3 regions of the Bacillus sp. FSL K6-6540 genome follow, and region 2 is predicted to be linked to each of the others. Evidence: riboswitches for the same ligand, from Rfam matches in the RefSeq annotation. Region 2 holds a riboswitch; each other region holds the start of a gene.
The links. A riboswitch is a leader RNA that binds a small molecule or an ion and turns the genes downstream of it on or off. The one in region 2 is predicted to bind ZMP and ZTP.
Positions count from the first base shown of each region.

Region 1: it holds a riboswitch for ZMP and ZTP, as region 2 does, so the genes downstream of both, MHH82_RS19615 (bifunctional 5,10-methylenetetrahydrofolate dehydrogenase/5,10-methenyltetrahydrofolate cyclohydrolase) here and purT (phosphoribosylglycinamide formyltransferase 2) in region 2, are expected to answer to the same signal.
Region 3: it holds a riboswitch for ZMP and ZTP, as region 2 does, so the genes downstream of both, rpiB (ribose 5-phosphate isomerase B) here and purT (phosphoribosylglycinamide formyltransferase 2) in region 2, are expected to answer to the same signal.

Region 1 covers NZ_JBBOXH010000001.1:4,464,578-4,471,953, reverse strand. Annotated here, with positions in the region: gene MHH82_RS19630 (CobW family GTP-binding protein) at 1-135, opposite strand, end outside; gene MHH82_RS19625 (TIGR03943 family putative permease subunit) at 132-1,109, opposite strand; gene MHH82_RS19620 (permease) at 1,217-2,227, opposite strand; ZMP/ZTP riboswitch at 2,382-2,461, shown strand; gene MHH82_RS19615 (bifunctional 5,10-methylenetetrahydrofolate dehydrogenase/5,10-methenyltetrahydrofolate cyclohydrolase) at 2,528-3,370, shown strand; gene MHH82_RS19610 (LacI family DNA-binding transcriptional regulator) at 3,679-4,671, shown strand; gene MHH82_RS19605 (glycoside hydrolase family 32 protein) at 4,852-6,354, shown strand; gene MHH82_RS19600 (sucrose-specific PTS transporter subunit IIBC) at 6,351-7,376, shown strand, end outside.
Region 2 covers NZ_JBBOXH010000001.1:4,296,308-4,303,683, forward strand. Annotated here, with positions in the region: gene MHH82_RS18795 (response regulator) at 1-1,274, opposite strand, end outside; gene MHH82_RS18800 (MATE family efflux transporter) at 1,471-2,829, opposite strand; gene purT (phosphoribosylglycinamide formyltransferase 2) at 3,148-4,308, opposite strand; ZMP/ZTP riboswitch at 4,391-4,471, opposite strand; gene MHH82_RS18810 (LysR family transcriptional regulator) at 4,532-5,407, opposite strand; gene dapA (4-hydroxy-tetrahydrodipicolinate synthase) at 5,519-6,394, shown strand; gene MHH82_RS18820 (PAS domain-containing sensor histidine kinase) at 6,660-7,376, shown strand, end outside.
Region 3 covers NZ_JBBOXH010000001.1:6,720,446-6,727,821, forward strand. Annotated here, with positions in the region: gene glyA (serine hydroxymethyltransferase) at 1-629, opposite strand, end outside; gene MHH82_RS30345 (TIGR01440 family protein) at 720-1,304, opposite strand; gene rpiB (ribose 5-phosphate isomerase B) at 1,384-1,848, opposite strand; ZMP/ZTP riboswitch at 1,963-2,044, opposite strand; gene MHH82_RS30355 (low molecular weight protein arginine phosphatase) at 2,152-2,739, opposite strand; gene MHH82_RS30360 (manganese efflux pump MntP) at 2,795-3,358, opposite strand; gene MHH82_RS30365 (L-threonylcarbamoyladenylate synthase) at 3,428-4,606, opposite strand; gene spoIIR (stage II sporulation protein R) at 5,175-5,873, opposite strand; gene MHH82_RS30375 (FtsW/RodA/SpoVE family cell cycle protein) at 6,116-7,297, opposite strand.

The DNA.
Region 1 (7,376 bases), 170 kb from region 2:
TTGTTCGCCCATCTCATTCATCAGCACGGCGGTTCTCCACTGCCGTTTAGCGGCATAGGCCAGCAGCCTGAGGAGCAGCGTCGTTTTGCCGCTCCCCAAAAATCCGCTAATCAGTATGACGGGTATCTTGTTCATTTATTGAATTCCTCCTTGGTCTTTATATCATTCGAATACAGTTCATCAAACTCCGCGACAGAGTCCGGATTCGTGAAAATGTAAGGGGATGACGGCTGCTCGATCGGCTGAATCCGTTCCGCTTGAATCTGCAGCGATTCCTTACCGTCCACGGTGGTGACCTGGATCGTGCCATCGATCTGAACCCACGCGTCATTCGCGAACGACGAAGCATTCGCGTCGCGCACCATGACCCCGAACGGGACGGCGTCTGCCGTGCAGCACATCACGAGGAAGCGGCTGACGGCGAAGGCGTCTTCGTTCATATGTCCATCGCGGAAAACAAATCCTTGGACGGTGATGGCCTTTCCTTGAAAATGCTGTTTGTACATATCCATGGCCCCAACGGTCTCCGAGAAAATGTCCGGCTCCACTCGGATGACGGGTAAGGTATATAAGCGCTTGGCCAGCTCCGCGAACTCCACGCTGTAGATGTCTTTGGGAACAAAACGCTCGTTCAGTGCGATGTCCTCCGCTGCCGCCAGGTCATCATTCGTTCCATGCTTCTCCATGCCCGATACGGCGGGAGCATTCCGCTCCTCGGTTTTACGGCGAACATCGGGGTTCGGATAGGTGTAGATCATGCCTTTTTTGGCCGCCATATCGCTGCCGAGGGCTTGGTCCGGCAGGAGCAGGCCGAACAGCAGCGGCACCGAGAATAACCCGTAAACCGATATGTTTTTGATCAGTCCGCTGGGCAGGGGGTGCTCGCAATCGCACACCTCGCCGGAAACTCCCGCAATGGCGTGCCACAGCATGCCGAAAGCTATGAACAACAGCGGCACGGGACAGAGCAGAAGCAGGGTCTGCATATGGGGAGCCAAGTAATAGTCCAGCGAATTTGATGCGTTCAAATGCATGATATAGGCGGCCAGAGCTGCGATAAGCAGCGATCGCAGTATATAGTGGCTTCGCAGGCTCAGACTGGGCTTCACGTCCCGAACACCTCCAATCTCAAGTGGATATCCGAAGGCATAACAGCCTGAAGGTGCCGTTATTCCAACCGTTTTCGTGTATTGCCACTCTAGTTTGTTTACTACACCTAACCGCCGAATAGCGTGTTCACGGCTACAGAGCCGATAAAGACAAGCGTAATCACCAGCAGGCTTAAACCGATCACGAATTTGGTCTTGAAGGTAGCCGACAGCATGAGCAGGCTTTTGAAATCCAGCATCGGGCCGAGAACCAGGAAGGAAACCAGCGGGCCGACGGTAAAGGTGTGCGTGAATGCCGATGCCACGAAGGCGTCCGAAGTTGAGCAGAGGGACAGGATGAAGGCAAATCCCATCATGAACAGATAGGAGGCGGCAGGACCGTTCCCCAGAGCCAGCAGCTCCTCCCTCGGAATGAAGGATTGGATGCAGGCCGTCAGGAAAGCACCCAGGACTAAATATTTGCACATCTCGATCAGCTCGTCTCCGGCGTGGACAAACATGCTTCTCCAGGTTTTGGGATGCTCATGCAACAAACGTTCCCCCTTGCTGGAGCCCTGTTCGGCGAACTCTTGAAGAGAACGCTTCAGGGGGCTGCTTTTTGAAAAAACATAGACGAGCAAACCCGTCGTCACCGCGACTGCAAAAGCCAGTCCCATTCGTCCGATCGTCACTTCGGGATGCGAACGGAAGGCCATGATCGTTGATGCGAATACAATGGGATTCAGAATAGGACCGCTGAGGATAAAGGTGACGGCGATATAGGCGGGCATACCTTTCAGCATCAACCTGCGAACGACCGGGATCATCCCGCATTCGCAGATGGGAAACAGGATGCCGAGCATGGAAGCGAACAGGACGCCAACCACCGGATTCTTCGGCGTGAGACGCCGCACCCATTGCTCTTGTACGAACAGCTGCAGAAGGGACGACAGCAGCACTCCAAGCAAAATAAAAGGAAGTGCCTCAAGGAAGATGCCCGTGAAGACGGTTTTAATCTGCTGTAGGTCTTGGCTGGATATGGGGTTGAAGTCCCTCTGCAGCCATATCGTCAAGACCGGAATCACGAACACAAGCGGCAGTATAAAGGGCAGCATTTTGAAGATCGCCGGATATCTCATCAAGGCCTCCTGGAGCGAATTGTTCTTAAGACATTCTATGCTTGTACCATCGGCAACATACGTGATTTCATGGAATAAATCAAAAACTTTACGATTAAAGAGCAGCCGCATAGCCGGTGGCGCGAAGTCCAAAGTCGTGATATATTAAAAAAAGTTATCCATGTGTTACTGGCGTAGCTTGGGTTACCAAGAGGGAGCACATGGGATCATATGCCGTACGCCTGGGCAAGAGGTAAGGAGACGTTCGAGTCGCCTTGCCTCTTTATGTTTTTTAATACAATGGCGAAGGAGCGGATTAGCATGAGTAAGGAACCCGTAATTTTGGATGGAAAAAAAGTATCCGATGATATCAAGGCAAAGCTGGCGGTGAAGGTACAAGAATTGAAACAGCAAGGGGTAACCCCTTGTCTGGCAACGATTCTGGTTGGCGATGATCCTGCTTCGGCGACCTATGTGCGGATGAAGGGAAATGCGTGCGAGCGGCTTGGCATCATATCCAAGAAAGTAGTGCTGGAGACATCGACAACGACGGAGGAGCTGATCGCCGCGATTCAAGCACTGAACGAGGATCCGAACGTCCACGGTATTCTGCTTCAGCACCCGGTACCGCACCATATCGATGAGCGGGCGGCTTTTGATGCCATCGACATTAAAAAAGACGTGGATGGAGTAACCACGCTCGGGTTCTCGCAAAATGCGTTTGGTTTCGCCGATTACCCGTCATGTACGCCGGCGGCGATTATCGCGATTATGGACTATTACAGCCTGCCGATCGAAGGGAAGCATGCGGTGGTGGTCGGACGCAGTCCGATTCTGGGCAAGCCGGTATCGATGATGCTGCTCAATCGCAACGCCACGGTTACGATCTGCCATTCGAGAACGAAGAACCTTGGGGAGATTGTGTCCCAAGCGGATATTGTGGTTGCGGCCGTAGGCAAGCCTAATTTCATTCAAGGGGACTGGATCAAGCCGGGTGCCGTCGTGTTGGACGCCGGTTACAATAAAGGAAATATCGGGGACTGCGATTACGAAGCCTGCGCCAAGGCGGCATCCGCAATCACGCCGGTACCGGCGGGCGTCGGCCCCGTGACGATTGCGACATTGCTGAAGCATACCGTCGAATCGGCCGAGCGAACCGTCTAAGGCAAAGGGAATGCACTTGACCATTAACATGTGAAGTAAGGGTGCACTGCGCTCACTGAATCATCCCTTCGAATCCTTCATTTCATGCCAGAGCCTGGAACATAGAAGCAAATATGGACGATGCAATGCTAGGCTTGGAGCTCGCATTTCACGGACCCCTGGACGTCATGGTATAGTTAGGAATAAGCGAATTACGAAGGGGAGAGATTCATGTTTATACGAATCATGGCCTGTTGTGCGGGACAACAGGTAGCTGCAGAGAATGATCCGTTCGACGCTGCGCTGCTAACGGCTCCGGAGATCTTGGCATGAAAAACACGATCGCCGATATTGCCCACAAAGCCGGAGTTGCCAAAAGCACGGTCTCCCGTTTCTTGAACGGAGGATCCGTCAGTCATGCGACACGCCGCAAGATTGAGCAGGTTATTCAGGAAACCGGCTATATCCCGAATTCTTTTGCGCAAAGCCTGAAAGCGAAAAAAACGAGCATGATCGGCACCATTATGCCGCGTCTGGACTCCTTCTCCGCATCGCAGACTGTCGCCGGCATGGACGAAGAATTAAGAAAACACGGATATCAGCTTCTGATCATCAACGCAAGCCAGGATTTATCCAGGGAGATCGAAGCGCTGTATGATCTCGCCAGACAAAAAATATCAGGCATTATTCTGTTCGCCACGCAGGTGACGGAAACCCATCTTGCCGCAATTCAAGAGATCGGCATTCCGGTCATTCTGCTCGGACAACAGCATGACCATGTCCACAGCATGATCTATAACGATTATGCTGCAGGTTATGACATGGGCCGGTACGTGCTGTCGATGGGACATCGTCAAATTGCCTATATCGGGGTGACGGAAAAGGACGTAGCCGTCGGAGTCAAGCGGAAGGAAGGGTTCCTCAAAGCGGTAAGCGAGTATGAAGAGGCGGAAGCGGTTCTCTATGAGAGTGGATTCAAGATGTCGGATGGTGTGAAGACGGCATGCTCCATGTTTGAGCTAAACCGAACGCTGCCAACGGCCGTGGTCTGCGCCACGGACAACATTGCGCTGGGCGTGATGAAAGCGGCGCACATGAAAGGCATCCCTATTCCCGACCAACTTTCCGTTACCGGATTTGGCGGATACGACGTAACCGAGGTGATTCATCCCGGGTTAACAACGGTGAAATATGGATATTTCCAAGCGGGCCACCTCGCGGCACAGCATATTATGAAGCTGGTCAACGACGAGCCGGTGGATTTCCTGACGGTCATGAATTGCGAGATGATTCATCGGGAAAGCGTTGACAATCTGAATTAGGTATTTTATACTTCAAATAACGGAACCGGTTCCAATCCGAGTGTTTGCTTGGTATTGGAACTGAGTTCATTATTTTTACCTTTGATTGGAACCGGTTCCACCGCAGTTGAATTTATTCGCGTGCACGCGCAGCATGATCTGTTTGATTTTTCGGCAAGACCATTTATAAGGAGAAGAGATATGGACAGAGAACTGAAATACCGACGCCTGGATCAGGCTTCTCCCGAAGAGCTTTCCTCCTTAAGGAAGAAAGTGCGATTAAGCGAATGGAGGCAGAAATTTCACGTACAGCCCATCATGGGCCTGATGAATGATCCCAATGGATTTTCTTATTACAACGGAGAGTATCACTTGTTTTACCAATGGTTTCCTCTGGGCACGTTTCACGGCTTGAAATACTGGTACCATACTTCCTCGAAAGACCTGGTGTTTTGGCAGAACCAAGGCATCGCTATTGAACCCGGTCACCCGCATGATGCTTATGGCGCTTATTCGGGCAGCGGTATCGTGAAAGACGGCAAACTATGCCTAATGTATACCGGGAATGCCCGGGATAAGAAATGGAACAGGCAATCTTATCAATGCATGGCTGTGATGGACCGCGACGGATCCATCACCAAGTTCGATAAGCCGTTGATTGACCATGTGCCGGACGGATATACCGAACACTTCCGGGATCCGAAAGTATGGCAAGACAAAGACAAGTACCGGTTCGTCATCGGTGCCCAAAGGGTTAATCAGACAGGTGCGGCTGTCGTCTATGAATCTTCGGATCTGTTGGTTTGGGAATTCAAGGGGGAGATACAAACCCGACTTCAGCATTTCGGCTATATGTGGGAATGCCCGGACTATTTTGAATTGGAAGGCCAGGGTGTGCTACTGTTTTCCCCGCAAGGGCTGCTTCCGGAGGCCGACCATTTTCGAAACATTTACCAATCCGGCTATATTTCAGGCAAGCCGCTCAATAGGGATACGCTGGAGTTTGATCACGGTCCTTTTTGCGAGCTGGACAGAGGTTTTGATTTCTATGCGCCGCAGACCATGCTGGATGAGAAAGACCGGCGCATCATGGTGGGCTGGATGGGTTTGCCGGATATCGGGTATCCCACCGATTCGCATGGCTGGGCCCATTGTTTGACGCTTCCGCGTATGCTTACGTTCCGTGAAGGCAGGCTGATTCAACAGCCGGTTCCCGAGCTTCAAGCGCTCCGCGATCATGCCGTTGAGGCAGAGGATACGCTTCACAGCGAAGTGAAGAGTTACGAGGGGGTTCAAGGAACCGCATTCGAAATGATATGCGAGTTCCAAGCCATCGAGGCGGACGTCGTTGGCATTGAATTTCGGGCTGGCGAAGGGGAACGAACCGTTATTCGATATGAATCCGGCCAACGGAAGGTTACGCTGGATCGCTCCTCTTCGGGTGCAACGATTGTCAGTGATTACGGAGCGGAACGATCCTGCATGCTGCGAACCGAAAGAAATTCGATCAAATTTCATCTGTTCGTGGACATTTCTTCGGTCGAGCTGTTCATCAACGATGGCGAAGAGGTGTTTACAAGCAGAATTTTTCCGAAGTGGAACAGCCGAAACATTCGATTTTTCGTACAGAACGGCAGTGCCGGCTTGAAGGTCGAGAAATGGGATCTGACCGAAGCCGTAAAAGATAAAGAAGGGGCTGAATGAACATGGCAGCGGATAACCGGGAAATCGCAAGGCAGGTAGTGGAAGCCATTGGCGGCAGGGAGAACATCGCTTCCTTTGCCCATTGTGCGACCAGACTTAGAATCATGGTTCATGATCAGAAGAAGATCGACCAGAAGAAGGTCGAGCAGATCGATAAGGTCAAAGGAGCCTTTTTCAATTCCGGGCAATACCAGATCATTTTCGGAACAGGGACCGTCAATCAGATTTTCGAAGCGGTCGAATCCCTTGGAATGGAGAGCACAAGCAAGGAAGAACTGAAATCACAGGCGAAAAAGTCGGGGAATCCGTTTCAGCGGGCGATTCGTACATTCGGTGACGTGTTTGTGCCGATTATCCCGGTATTGGTCGCCACTGGCTTGTTCATGGGATTACGGGGGCTGCTGACCCAGGATACCGTGCTTGCCTGGTTCGGTGCGACACCGGATGATATCTCGGCTAATTTTCTGCTCTTCACCCAGGTACTGACGGATACGGCTTTCGCTTTCTTGCCGGCCTTGGTGGCATGGTCCGCATTCAGGGTGTTCGGAGGCAGCCCCGTGCTGGGTATCGTCCTGGGATTGATGCTGGTTAACCCGGCTCTTCCCAACGCGTACAGCGTGGCGAACGGGTCGGCTGAGGCACTCATGATTTTTGATTTCATTCCGGTTGTCGGGTATCAGGGCTCGGTCCTGCCGGCATTCTTCATTGGACTGCTGGGCGCGAAATTCGAGAGATTTTTGCGAAAACGCATTCCTGACGCCATTGATCTGATCGTTACCCCGTTTCTGACCTTGCTTGTTATGATAACCCTCGGCCTCTTTGCGATCGGCCCCGTGTTCCACTCCCTGGAAGAGGTGGTTCTGAACGCGACGACCTTCTTGCTGGAGCTGCCGTTCGGTATCGCGGGTCTGGTCATCGGTTTCTTTAACCAGATCATTGTGGTCACCGGCGTGCATCATATTTTCAACTTCCTGGAGATCCAACTCCTTGAGAAGACAGGGAGCAATCCGTTCAATGCGATC
Region 2 (7,376 bases):
ATGGCCAAACTGACATCCTGAAGCCAAGCTTTAGCCTCCTGTAGTCCGGAAAACTTGAAGATCTCGGCATGCAGCTGATACCCCGCTCCAAACATCTCCTCAAGCTCGATCCCGGATTCTTTAGCCGTTCGAAGTATGGCCGTTACGACTTCCAGGAGATAGATCTGAACCTCTTGAATCGTGCAGGATGCTCCGATCAGCTCATCGAATATGTGCGTAATCGCTTCACTTAATTCCTCCGCGGTTCCGAGCTTAAGATTGCGGATCAGCGCTTGCTCCTGCAATTCGTCCAGGCGGACCCCTTCCTGCCTCGGACTCTCCACGTCATCGATGAAGATGACTTTCTCGGCACCGAGAATCAGCCGGTAGTCCAGCGACAGCAGCGCATCCTGGTAGGAGTGCTTAAGATCAGACAGAGTCCGGACCCTGGAACCCACGCCGATCGTAACCGGCAGCTTCAGATAGTGAAGAATGCTTTTGAGCAAACGATCCAGTGCGACCTGCAGGTCGCCAAACCACGACTCGTCCTCGCAGCCGTCATTCGTAATCAAGAACACGATGCTATCCTGATATATGAATGCGCTTCCAAAAGAAAGGGGATCCATCAGCTCTTTCGCAATGTTCAGCATGGCGTGCAGCATCAAGTCCATATCGCCGGAATGCCGCAGGGAGCTTGATGGAGCACTCTCCTTATGCTCAGCCGCCGGATATAAAGCCATCACCGCGACGAGATAACAGGCGCCGTTCAGCGGAAGGCCGTAATTCCGAGTTTTCTCCTCAATGATGGAGCGGGGCAATTTTCGGGTTAACAGCGAAGCCAGGAACGATTCCCGAAGCAAAGGCAGGCTTGTCCGGTAATGCTCCTTCAATTGGCGAACGTCCTCACGCTCCGCCACCTCCATATCGATTTTGTCCTTGATCTTGCCTAATAACTCCATGAAGCTTTCGGCAGAGAACGGCTTGAGCAAATACTCATCCACGCTGAGCGTAATCGCTTGGCGGGCGTAATCAAATTCGTCATAGCCGGTCAAAATCACGATTTTGCACAGCGGCTGATGCTCCCTTAGCCATGAGGCCAGCTGCAGCCCATCCTGAAAAGGCATACTGATATCGGTAATAACGACATCCGGCTCCAACCGCTCCGCAGCCTCCACGGCCTCTCTTCCGTTCTCCGCCGTCCCCTTGATCTCGAATCCGCAGGCTTCCCATTGGATTTCCTGAACGAGGCCTTCTCTCACATCGGCTTCATCATCCACTAACAGCACTTTATACAATGCGACCCCTCCCGTTTCTGTCCTGTTCGGTTGCAAACTGAATCTATAGTGATCTTACCTCGCCGCGCCAAAATTGGGAATCTTCCACATTATGTTTTTTGCAACAAAAAAAAGAACGAATGCACGACTCCAGCGAAACAGCGCTTCCCTGTTCCTGGAGTCATGATTCGTTCCGAAATCGATTGTGCAGCATTCCTTACGCCTGAACGGGTACGGAGACGGGTTTTACCGGCGTGCTCAACCTCTTGATGCTCAGATAGTAAGCGATGCCGAGCGGGATGACGGCGCCCAGCCAAGCCAGCGGATTTGCCAGGCTTGCACCGAGGAAGCCGATCTGCGCGGTCAGGAAGATAGCAGCCAGTACCCGCATGATCAGCTCCATGATGCCCGCCACAGTGGGAATTAAGCTCTGACCAAGCCCCTGAAGCGTGAAGCGGTAGATGAAGAGCAGCGAAAGAAGCAGATAGGTGCTGCCGTTCGATAAGAAATACAGCCTGCTGAGCGACAGCAATTCCTCTTGGCCTTGACCCACAAAAAGGCTGACGGCGGCAGGACCCGCGAATATAACCAGCAGGCCCACGGCGATGCTGAATGATCCCGAGAGCCAAATACACTGCTTAACCCCCAGTTTGATCCGGTCTATGCGATTCGCTCCGAAGTTCTGAGCGGCAAAAGTCGCCATCGTAATCCCGAAGGAACTCATCGGCTGCGTGGCGAGCATATCAATCTTCTGTGCAGCGGTATAAGCCGCAACGGCTGATGCCCCGAGACCGTTTAGCGTGATCTGCAGAATAATGGCTCCGATGGCGATAATGGAGGCTTGGAAGCCCATCGGAAAACCTACCCACATATGCTGGCGAATAAATTTCCAATCGATGGACCAGTCGGCATTCTTGAATTGAAGGAGCGGGACCTTCTTATGAATGTAGATCAGACAGAGCAGGCAGGAGAACAGCTGCGATACAACCGTGGCAAGTCCGGCTCCGGCTACTCCCATCTTAAATACGAGAATGAATAAGAGGTCGAGCACGATGTTCAGAATGCTTGCAACGACCAGGAAGAGAAGCGGCGTCCGGCTGTCGCCGAGAGCGCGGAGCAGGTTAGCCAGCAAATTAAACAGAACGGCCGCGCCGACGCCCCAGTTAATGACGATCAGATACGAATACGCATCATCCAAAATTTCGGCAGGGGTGTTCATCATGACGAGGACGGGTCTCGTAAATATAACGCTCACGATAGTGAGGAATACCGTGAACACCAGACTGATCCATACACTCGTTCCCACGCTTTTGCGGACGCCTGCGATATCCTTAGCTCCAAAACGCTGTGCCGTTATGATAGACAAGCCAGCCGTCAATCCCTGGGCAAAGCCGATGACAAAAAACAAAATGCTGCCTGTCGAGCCAACGGCTGCAAGTGCGTTCACGCCAATGGTACGTCCCACGATAAGGGTGTCCGCCATGTTGTAAAATTGTTGAAAAATATTACCGATCAAAAGCGGGATGGTAAACATGATAATCAGCTTGATCGGACTTCCTTGCGTCATGTCTCTCATGTAGATTCTCCTATGCCGTCAATAAACGTTCCTCTAGAGATTTATTTGAAATATTATGCTTCAAACAGCGCTTATCGCATCGAATGGAAACATTATAATGGGTGAGGGTCGTTTGTATTCTTGTGTATCTTATCATGAAAGAACATAAATTTCTCCCTATTTATTCCCGAAATCAAAACTAAAAGCAAGTACTCGTCATTAGAAGAGTCTGTACCCGATTTGGATCCCTGATTTCTCTATAACTGAAAAGGCCAACCGGTCATTTCGGTTGGCCTTTTCAACATGATGACATGTGATATCCCTATGGAATTCCGATGTTTATGCCTCTTCGACGGCAAGCTTATCCAAGGCCAGCTTCGCACGTGACCGCGCTTCTTCGACATCGCCGGCGGTTGACAGCGCGACTGCTACTCGTCTTCCGACCTTGGTTACCGGTTTGCCGAACATGCGAAGCTGCGTATTCGGAACGGCCAGCGCTTGATCGGCGCCTGTAATCGTATAGTCTTCCAGCTCTCGGCCGGCTTTCAGGGGGCGGCTGGCTCCCGGCGTGATCAATTCGATCTCTGGTATCGGAAACCCGAGAATGGCACGGACATGAAGCGCAAATTCGGATAGATTTTGCGTGACCAGCGTAACCAGCCCAGTATCATGCGGACGCGGGGATACCTCGCTGAAGTACACCTTATCCTGGGCCAAAAATAATTCAACGCCGAACAAGCCGTATCCGCCAAGCTCGTCGGTAATCTTCCGCGCAATATATTTAGCTTCCTCGATTTGCGCTTCAGACATATCGTGCGGCTGCCACGATTCGATATAATCTCCGCTTTCCTGAATATGCCCGATCGGCGCACAGAAGCTTGTTCCATTGACGGAGCGGACGGTCAGAAGCGTGATTTCCGACTGGAATGAAATGAATTCCTCAATGATCACCCTTCCGTTCTGCACGCGGCCGCCTTCCATGGCGATGTTCCAGCAGGACTCGATATCCCCTTCCGAACGGCACACGCTTTGACCTTTGCCGGAGGAGCTCATCAGCGGTTTGATCACGCACGGAAAACCCATGTCCAGGACAGACTGCTTGAATTCCTCATAGGTATCGGCAAATCGATAGTCCGCAGTCGGCAGTCCCAACTCCTCTGATGCCAACCGGCGGATCCCCTCACGGTCCATCGTAAGCTTTGCGGCTCTGGCGGTAGGAATCACCCGAAACCCCTCATCCTCCAGCTTCACCAGCTCCGCAGTAGCCAGCGCTTCAATCTCCGGAACGATCAGGTCCGGCTTTTCCAACTCAATAATAGCGCGCAGCTTCTCTCCGTCCAGCATATCGATCACATGGCTGTGATCGGCAACGTGCATGGCAGGAGCATCGGCATAACGATCGACGGCTACGGTTTGGACACCCAATCGTTGTGCTTCAATTACGACTTCTTTCCCTAGTTCTCCGGATCCCAGCAGCAATATTTTTTTCGTTTTGAACATCGTTGTTTTATCCCCTTTTCATAGTTTCAGAGACGATAGAAGCCCAAGAAAATAATAAAGAGGTAAGGGAAATAAACTCCCTTACCTCTGCCCAGGCGTACGGCCGTTGTCATTCATGTGCTCCCTCATGGTTCCCCATGCTACGCCAGTCACACATAAACCTATACATTGTTACATAAATGATACTGAATCTTTTCGTTAAATGCAATATCAGCCTGCGTCCTTAGGATTTAGACTTCAACATTTCGATCATATCCTGAAGCGAGTGTGACAGCCATTTCTTAGGATGAACGACAATCTGGATGTCCAGTCGAATGTCTGGGTGTTGAAAGGGAAGAATCGCCAGCTCTCCCCTCTTGATTTCCTCCTCTGCTACCATTCTCGGCAATAGTGAGATGCCGGTGCCGGACATGATATATCTTTTGATTGCCTCGGGGTTGCCCAATTCCAAACCAATACGGACGGGAGCTCCGCTGGCGCGCAGCACTTTTTCCAACATGATCCGGTAATTGCAAGTATCCTCGGTCATAATCCATTCGTAATCAGCCAGATGCTCCAGCTCGATGACGGGCAACCTGAGAAGCGGATGATCCGGATGGGCAATCAGATGGAGGGGCTCTTCCCGGATCGGGATCCAATTCAATGAAGTGTCTTCCGGTTTGTTCTCCAGAATAAGCCCGAGATCGTACTCGCCCTCTCTTACCTTACTGACGATGCTATCTTCACGATCCGTTTGCAAGCGGATGGCAAGATCTTCATGCTCCTGTCTTAGCCGATGAAGGACGGATGGAAGAAAATATGCGGCAAGCGAATCGATCGTTCCAATCGATAAGATGCCCCCGCCTTGTTTCGTCAGCTTTTCCTTAGACTGCTGGAACAGATCCAGCATTTGGACAGCATACTTGAACAGCTCCTCCCCTGACTTCGTCAGGCGCAGGCCTCTGCCATACCGTTCAAACAGCTTGACGCCGTATTCCTTCTCCAGCTTCTGAATCTGGGTGGTAACGCTGGATTGTGCATAACCCAATTCGTCAGCAGCTTTAGTAAAGCTCTTTCGAACAGCAACCTCCCTGAAGGTTTGCAGATAGATCAGTTCCATCGCTCTCTCCTCATCAATAATATTGATAATAACTATCTATTATTATAGATAACACCGATCCCGATTCCCATGGTAAAGTAAAGCCACAATTCATGAAATGGAGGAAAGATCATGTTGAGTCCGCAAGATTTGAGAGGTATTTATGTTCCGGTGGTCACTCCCTTTTCACATGAATACGCATTGGATGTTCCGTCTTATCATCGTTATTTGGAGAATTTGTTATCCCATGACATTCAAGGATTGATCATCAACGGTACGACCGGAGAGGCGCCGACGGTAACTTGGGAAGAGGTCGTTCAAGTGGTGGAGGAAACGCGAAAAGGTCTGGACGGGCGGCAATTGCCGGTCATTATTGGTACGGGTACCAACGATACGTTCTCCAGCATGAAGCGGACGGAATGGGCAGGACATATCGGGGCAGACGCGGTATTGGTGGTCACGCCGTATTACAGCCGCCCTTCGATTGAGGGCATTATACAACATTTCTGCAAAGTCGCGGAGGTGGGGATACCGGTTATTTTGTACGAAGTTCCTTCGCGCACTGGAATTTCCTTACCGGTCGATGCCATTCGAAGAATCATGGAGATCCCCGGTGTCATCGGAATGAAGGACAGCACTGCGAGTACGGAGCTTATGAGAAGCTTGTCTCCATACGATACGAAGCCTGTTCTATGCGGGGACGATGTCCGCTTTCATGAGATGCTGCGTCATGGTGCATCCGGGGGCATTTTGGCGTCGGCCAATGTGAATACCGAGGCTTTTATTCGTGTGTATCAATTAGCTGCCCAAGGGGATTATTCTCGTTCCGAAAAGGAGTTTGAAGTGCTGCTTCCCGTTATTCATCAGTTGTTCGCAGAATCCAATCCAGCTCCGCTAAAATGGCTTCTTGCCAAGCAAGGCCTTATCTCATCCGACACCCTGCGCCTGCCGATGGGCCCCATTACGGATGAGCTCAAGCTATCTTTGGATCAAGCATTCAAAGGCTGAGAAACTTTAAATCATGGACGTAACAGGTTTCTCCTCAAGAGTGGCGGGACGCATTCGCTTCCTTGCCATGCTTGAATGGATGATTCGAAGCTATAGGGCGCACATGCTTTCAATCAGTAGATAATGGGATGGATGATACTGACATTTTACGCAAAAAAAGATATCCTGCTTAGATCTATCGCTTTAAAGGATTGATGAATGAAATCGCCCCACTTATAATATGGGTACATTCAATTCCTCCCAGAAATTTGAAAGGAGACTTGCAGTGCTGCCCTATTCCACCCCTAATCATGATTTTGCCTTTGAACAATCTGTAATCGGTATGGCTTTGGTATCGCTAGATGGAACGATTCTTAAGGTCAATTCGGCACTATGTGATCTGTTGGGTTGCTCGCCGCAGGAGTTAACTGCCGGGGCGCCGCAAGAAGAAAACAGCCTCCGCGAGTTATTGAATCGAGTGATTCAGAACGCTAGGGCTGCCCAGGGTCATCAGCCATCCATCCCCCCGGTTGAATATGCTTACCGTCATCCGTCTGATCGCGAGTTATACCTTAGTGCACGCTGCAGCGTTGATCACGATCCGGAGCGGGGGCCCAAGGGATACTTGGTACAATTCGAGGATCGAACGCTGCTGAGACAGCTCATGAAACAGCTGGAGCAGAAGGAACAGAAGCTGAACGAGAAGGAAAATTCGTTTCTGCAGCTGCTGGAAGAGCTCCCTCTCTCCGTACTCATAACTAAAAAAGGCATTGTGCATTATGTTAATTCTGCCGCGCTCCGGCTCGTCAATGCGATGCACCTCCGTGACGTGCTGGGCATTTCAACCGACGTGATCGTCGACGCATCGTATCATCACACATTGATGAAACGCAGGGCAACGTATGCCGAGAGCGGAGAAATCGGAAGCGTCGATTATCTGATACGCTGCCTGGACGGGCAGGAAAAGATGGTCACGGGGTTCACGTTAATCATACAATATGAA
Region 3 (7,376 bases), 2.4 Mb from region 2:
AGACCCGCGGCAACGAGACCGGCAATATGAGCCATATCGACCATGAACAATGCGCCTACGTCGTTCGCGATGGCAGCAAGCTTCTCGAAATCAATGATGCGAGGATATGCACTTGCACCCGCCACGATCAGACGAGGACGGTGTTTGAAAGCCGCTTTGCGGACTTCGTCGTAATCGATAAGGAACGTGTCTTCCTGCACGCCGTACGCAACGAAATTGTACAGAAGGCCGGACGCGTTAACCGGGCTTCCGTGAGTCAAATGGCCGCCGTGGGCCAGGTTCATGCCGAGCACGGTGTCTCCAGGCTTGAGCGCTGCCAAATACACCGCCATGTTCGCTTGGGCGCCGGAGTGCGGCTGAACGTTGGCATGCTCGGCACCGAACAATTCCTTCGCGCGGTCACGGGCGATATCCTCCACGATATCCACACGCTCACAGCCGCCGTAATAGCGCTTGCCAGGGTAGCCTTCCGCATATTTATTCGTCAGCACCGTCCCCATGGCTTCCATAACCGCTTCGCTGACGATGTTCTCGGAGGCAATCAGCTCAATGTTGCTGCGTTGACGCTTCAGTTCCAAATCCATCGCTTCCAATACAGCCGGGTCATTCTTCCGCAAATGTTCCATCATGTTCATATCCTCCCATAATCAATCGTTATTTTCTCTTGCCAAGTCAAGACTACAAGTTTACCTAATGACTAAAGCGAGCTCTCATTCGAATCAATCGCATAGCGTGGAATCATCCCGCTGCTCGAGCCGGTACACGGCGCGTTCTCCGCCGATCAGCTTCGGCCGGGTGTAAGCCGCCGTTACGCGCGCATCGCCGATATAACGCTTGCTCGGCCTGAACGGAACCGCCACTCTCCGCAAATGCATGCCGATCAGCGTCTCGCCGATATCGAGACCCGCATGAGCCTCAATGGATTCCGCAAGGCAGGGCTCCTTCATACTCCGATACGCCGCCGAGGCCATGGAGCCTCCCGCCCCCGGAATCGGTACAGCCGCCACTTCCGTCAGGTGCAGCTCTTCGAGCAGTCCCCGCTCCATGACTAGCGTCCGGTTCAAATGCTCACAGCATTGATAGGCTACAGCGAAGCCGAATTCCGCTTGAACCTCGGCAATGCCCTGAAGAAGCTGCTGCGCCGTTTCAAGAGCGCCGCCTGTGCCGATCCGGCGTCCGACCACTTCACTGGTGCTGGCTCCGATGACCAGCACCTTGCCCGGTCCTAAGGCTGCCGCTTCGGCCAGTTCGCGGACGATCCGCGCCGTCTGTTCGCTCAAGGAAACCTTGGAGATATCCGTCATGTCACAGTCCTCCCGATGATTTTTTCACAGAAGATGCTTCATTCCATACGCAATAACCGCAGCAGCTTTACGCGTTGACCTATCGCGATTCGCTCTTCAGGTAACGCTCCTCGATGGCCTTGATCTTATTCACGCGGCCGACATGACGTTCGCCCTGGCTGAAATCCGTTGTCAGCCATGCGCTGACGATCTCGGCAGCAAGCCCGGGGCCGACGACGCGCTCGCCCAGCGCAATCACGTTGCTGTCATTATGCTCACGCGTGGCTTTGGCCGAAAATACATCATGCGTCAGCGCGCAGCGGATGCCCGGCACCTTGTTGGCGGCAATGCTCATGCCGATTCCCGTTCCGCAGATCAGAATGCCCCGATCCGCTTCACCCGAGACCACCTTCTCGCACACCGGAAGCGCGTAATCGGGATAATCCACGGAATCGGTACAGCCGCAGCCAAGATCCTCCACCTCGTGTCCAAGACCCCGAATGACCTCCACGATCTCCTCTTTCAGACGAATGCCGGCATGATCGGTACCCAATGCAATTTTCATCTATGAAAAACCCCCTCGAATGTTCGCTTTTGCGTTTTAGCTTGTTTCATTATAACCCAAACTCCAAGCAAAAGACGAAAAAAGAGCAGTCGGCGCACGTATTGTGCTCCAAATGCTCTTTGCCCAGGCGACCGGCCGTATATTCCGATGCTCCATCGTGGTTTCATCCACTTCGTCGCCAGTTACATCGGATTCATGTTTTTCACCTTCATCTTAAAGCAATACCCTGCGAAAGGCAAGCGGCTTTTTTAGCCAGATTGAGCCCGGATCCGGATTCACTCTTCGCTTCCGTGGAAGCCGATCCTATTTATGCTGATCCGCTTCCAGCTTGTCCAGCAGGCGGAAGAGCGCCGTCCGAATCTCCGCCGCCGTCGCCTCGTATTCCTCCCGCGAGCCGCCGAAGGGATCGGAGATATCGAAGCTCGGAATGCGCTGGCGCAGCTCGATCAGACGCTCCCGGTCGCGGTCGCTGACATCGCGGCCCAGCGATCTGGCCAGCTCAAGCGTTGCGTACAGGCTGTCCTGCTCCCGCAGATCATCCAGCACCCGCCGGTCATCCTCCACAAATTCCTTCAGCGTGTGCATCTTGTCGGCGGCATGCGGGAACTGCCGAATCGCATACTGCTTATGCGACTGGGTCAGCGTCAGAATCAGGTCTGCCCATTCCACCAGATTCGCGGTCAGCGGCTTAGATACCAAACGATCTTGAATATCCTGGTCCCGCAGTATCGATTCCGCATGACGGGATACCGGCATGCCGTCCACGGCCGAGACGCCGGCGGATTGCGTTTCCAGCGGAATGCCCCGCTGATTGGCGAGCTTGCGCAGCATCCCTTCCGCCATTGGGCTGCGGCACGTATTCCCCGTGCAGACAAACAATATATTTTTCACGGTCCCGTACCTCCCCGTTGTAGGTTGTTTTGGGATTATTGTAACAAATATTGCATCAAAAGATAAACATCACGCCAAAGATGATCAAAATCAGTCCGCCCAGCATTTCGCCGTACTCTCCCAGCTTGTTGCTCACCTGACGGCCGAGCAGCAGGCCGAGAATGGACAGCAAACCGCCCACGACGCCGAAGGAGATCACGATCAGCAGCACATCATCCACGAACATCCCGAGCGAGACGCCTACCGAGAAGGAGTCGATGCTGACGCTGAGCGAAAACAGCAGCATGCCCAAGAACGCGGTAGGATGAATTCGCTGACCTTCCCCGCCCCGCCAGGCATTGTACAGCATATGCCCGCCCAGCAGGAGGAGCAGCCCGCCGGCCGCAAACCCTGTGACGTGCCCCAGCAGCATGCCTACATAGCGGCCGGCAAACAAGCCCGCCAGCGGCATAAGCATGTGAAACAAGGCGATCATGAAGCTGATGCCCAGCATATGGCCTAAACGCATGCCGCCTCTCATTCCGACTCCGATGCCAAGCGAAAATGCGTCTAGCCCGAGTGCAACCGCCATCAGCAGAATCGCCGCAAGCTGTCCCGATTGGACAGACGCCTCCAACATCCCCATTCCCCCAAGTCCCATGGTCTTGTACACCATATGCGGACAAGGGGGAAATCATGCTAAAACCGTTCAATCGGCATTTTCATTGACGTGGATGATGTGATGTCCCGCGGCCTTCAGCAGCCGGTTCATGACGGCTGCGCCAAGCCCCTGCTCCGGGCACGCTTCGGCCAGGATGAAGGTCGCGCCTTCTTCATCGAAGCGGCGCAGGCCGGCGTACAGCCGGCGGGCCGCTTCCTCCGGCGCGGCCAGGCTGCCGAGCGAGACGGCAACGTCCGCGCGGTAGTGACCGATGTGCTCGTCGAACGACAGCACGCCGGTCACCTCCCCGCGCCGGGCCGCCGCCCCGAGCTCGGCCGCGATGCGTGCCGACACCGCGTCGGCACGCGGGCCCTGCACCACGCACATCGCACCCTTCGGTGCGTAGTGCGTGTACTTCATGCCCGGCGAGCGCGGCGCCGGGCTCTCCGCCTCCCCGGCGGCGCGCTGCAGCGCCGGGTCCTGGCGCACGCTTGCCGCCACCGCGGCAAGCTGCTCGGCCGTGACGCCGCCCGGGCGGAGCACCGTGACGGCACCGTCTTCGCCGACCTGCACCACCGTCGACTCGACGCCCACCCCGGCCGGGCCGCCGTCGAGCACGCCGTCGATCGCCCCCGCCAGATCCTCCAGCACATGGCTTGCCAGCGTCGGGCTTGGCCGGCCGGAGCGATTCGCGCTCGGTGCGGCGAGCGGACAACCGGCGGCGCTGATCAGAGCCAGCGCAACGCGGTGATCCGGCATCCGCACGGCAACCGTATCGAGCCCGGCCGTCACGCGAGGCGATACGGCGCCCGGTTTCACGGGCAGCACCAGCGACAGCGGTCCGGGCCAGAACGACGCCATCAGCGCCCGCTCCGTCTCGTTCACCTGTTGGACCAAGCCGTCAAGCTGAGCCAGCTCCGAGATATGCACGATTAATGGATTGTCCGATGGCCGACCCTTGGCGGCGAAGATGCGCTCGACCGCCTCCGTATTGCCGGCGTCAGCACCAAGTCCGTACACCGTTTCCGTCGGAAAAGCCACCGTACCGCCCTGTGCAAGCACCTGTCCTGCTTCGTGCAGCGCCTGCTTCGCTTCCTTCTCGGACCCGAGATTCTCCTTGGAGAGGGAGCTTAAGACGTGCCACACTTTGGTTGGTTTCGATGCAGCATTCCGGGAGCCTTGTTCCCGCTGCAGGTTGCGTTCCTTGCCATTCCCGTTCTGTTCCATACCTATCCCAAGCTTTCTGTATATGAAATATATAAACACCCAAACTCGTTTTGCCTATGATCCAAAAGAAAAAGCGCTTCTCGTTCTTCAGTCCCGTGCCGGTTCCCATTCAAACCAGTCGCGCCAAAGAGAAAGCACTCTTCTAGAGGTTGTTCAAAAAGTCCGCTTTTGATAAGAAAACCAATCGAGGCAAATTCAAGGCTGAGCGACCGCGATTCGAAGTAGGTTTTCTTGCGATATAGAATTTCATCAACTCCGTTGATAACTTATAAATCCTATATCTAACACGAAGCGAATCAGGAAGCAGCTCGGCATCGAATCTTGAATTCTGCCGGGCCTAAGCAGATGCTTTCGAAGTTATGTTTCCTCCGGAAACATCTTAGGTGCTCACGTACCCAAAACGTACGCTCCGCTCCTCACTCCCTAGCTTCATCCAACTGAAGCGTTTTGAAAAAACGCACATCGGAAGCATAAGCTTCGGTGCTGAAAATCCGACTTTTTGAACTCGCACTTCTACATCAAAGTTTATCATACCCGCTCAGGATTGAAAATCAACTCGCTTATAATCCTAGAACAAGCTTACCACCCAGTTCCAAATGCCAAGGAACATATCCCACAAGAAGAAGCGGACCTCCGGTTCACTGTCGCCTGCATTCTTCGACGTTTCCTCTTGGGAAGCCTCGCCGCCCGCATCGGCGGACACCGTTTGGATCCCCGTCTCTACAGGCTGGGCTGCCGCATCCCCGCTGCCGCCGTCAATGAAACAAAGCGGCGGGAACAGGACGCACCACCAGTTTTGTCCTTGGCCTTCGCCTAACGTAATCCGCAGCGCATCGTAATCGCCCGCCGGATACACCGTGCCCCCGTACAATTTGGTCGGGAACGGCACGACGCCAAGCTCTACATGGTAATTGTAGGTGATTCCTCTTTTTCTCAGCTCTTCACCCACCAGCTGGCGGATTTCGGGAAGATGCTGCCGGGTTAATGCCTTGGCGTCTTCCAGGCTTTGCGGGTTCTCCAGCTGCAGGACCCAGAGCTGCATTTGCTCAACGACCGCGTCACGAATCTCTCTTTTGACGAGCTGATCGGACGGATTATCTGAATTCGCGAGAATGCGAAGCCGTATCGATTCTTGAGGGATCGGACCGCCGACAACGGAAGCATCGATCTGCTGTCCCTCCCAAGCCATGATGACCATAAACATGCAGGATAAGAGCACAACCATTTTTTTTACGATAATACGGAGGGTTTCACTATAATTTGTCATCTCGGACAACCGCCTCTCTATGAACGAAACTCTATGATGCTATCAGTATGTCCGCCTGAAAAAGATATAAACGTGGAATCTAGCAAATCGAAAAAAATTCATAGATTGGCGCATCACGACTTTGACAAAAAAAGATGCCGTCCCCATGGGAACGGCATCTTCTCATACCAATGACGATTCGGTTTTGGTTATATTCATAATAACTGCACCCAGACCGCGGCGAAGTTCCACCCGACCATCATCTAAGCCTGCTGCTTAGCGGCCGCCGGGCGATAAGCATGCGGATCCGGCATATCTTCCTCCACTTCCTGACCATGCAGCTTGACGCTCATGGCGACCCCGAGACTCGCCATGCTAATCACAAGGGACGTTCCCCCGTAACTGATGAAGGGCAGCGTAATCCCCGTCAGCGGCATCAAACCGATAAACATCCCGATATTCTCGAAGATCTGATATAAAAACATGGCCACGATTCCTATGATTAGAAACGGTCCCGCACGCTCCCGGGATTCCAGGGAGATCAGGATCAGCCGATGGATCAGGATGAAATACAACAACAGCAGGACGGAGGAACCAATAAATCCGAACTCCTCGGCAATCTGCACAAAGATGGAGTCGGAGTACGCATAAGGCACCCGGCCCGACTGTATCGACGATCCCTGCATATAGCCCTCGCCGCTCATGCCGCCGGAGGCGATGGCAAGCTTCGCATTCGTCGTATGATAGCTGGCCTTGGCGGTCGCTTTCTCGGGATACAGCCACGGATCAATCCGTTCCACCCAGTGCGGCTTCAGTATTTTCGATTCCAGCAGTTCATCATGATAATGAATGTAAGCCTGGGCGCCGCCGAAGGCCACTCCTGCCACCAGCACAAGCCCGATCAGCGCATGGGAGAACTTGACGTTCCCGATCCAGAGCAGCCCCAGCAAAATGATGACATAGCTAAGCGCGTTCCCCAGGTCATTCTGAGCCATGACGAGCACGAAAGGCACGAACGCCAACAGTCCGATCGGAACGACGTCCTTCCAGAAGGACAGCAGCGGTTTGTTTTTTCGCACCAATACAAAAGAAAGAAATATGATCAGGATCAGCTTGAACAATTCAGCAGGCTGTATACTTAAACTGCCAATGTAAATCCAGCCTTGGGCGCCGTTAATATCCTTACCGATAAACATCACGAGGACCAGCACGGCTAAACCGCCTAAGTATATATATTTGGCATATTTAATCAATAACCGGTAATCCAGCAGGCTAATTCCGAAAAAAGCCATGAAACCGACAATGTAAAAAGCAATCATGCGAATATGAGAGCCTTCGAACTTGGTGTCGACGGTCGTGCTGTATATGGACGTAATGCTGATACCCATCATCAAAACCAGTACGAAAACAATAACGTAATCCATCTTCTTGAATTTCTGAAGCATGCTTTGATCCCCCTGTGCCCGGAGACACGAACCCCCGGTTTGCCTATACAGGCATATAACGATTATTCGAAAAGAAAGT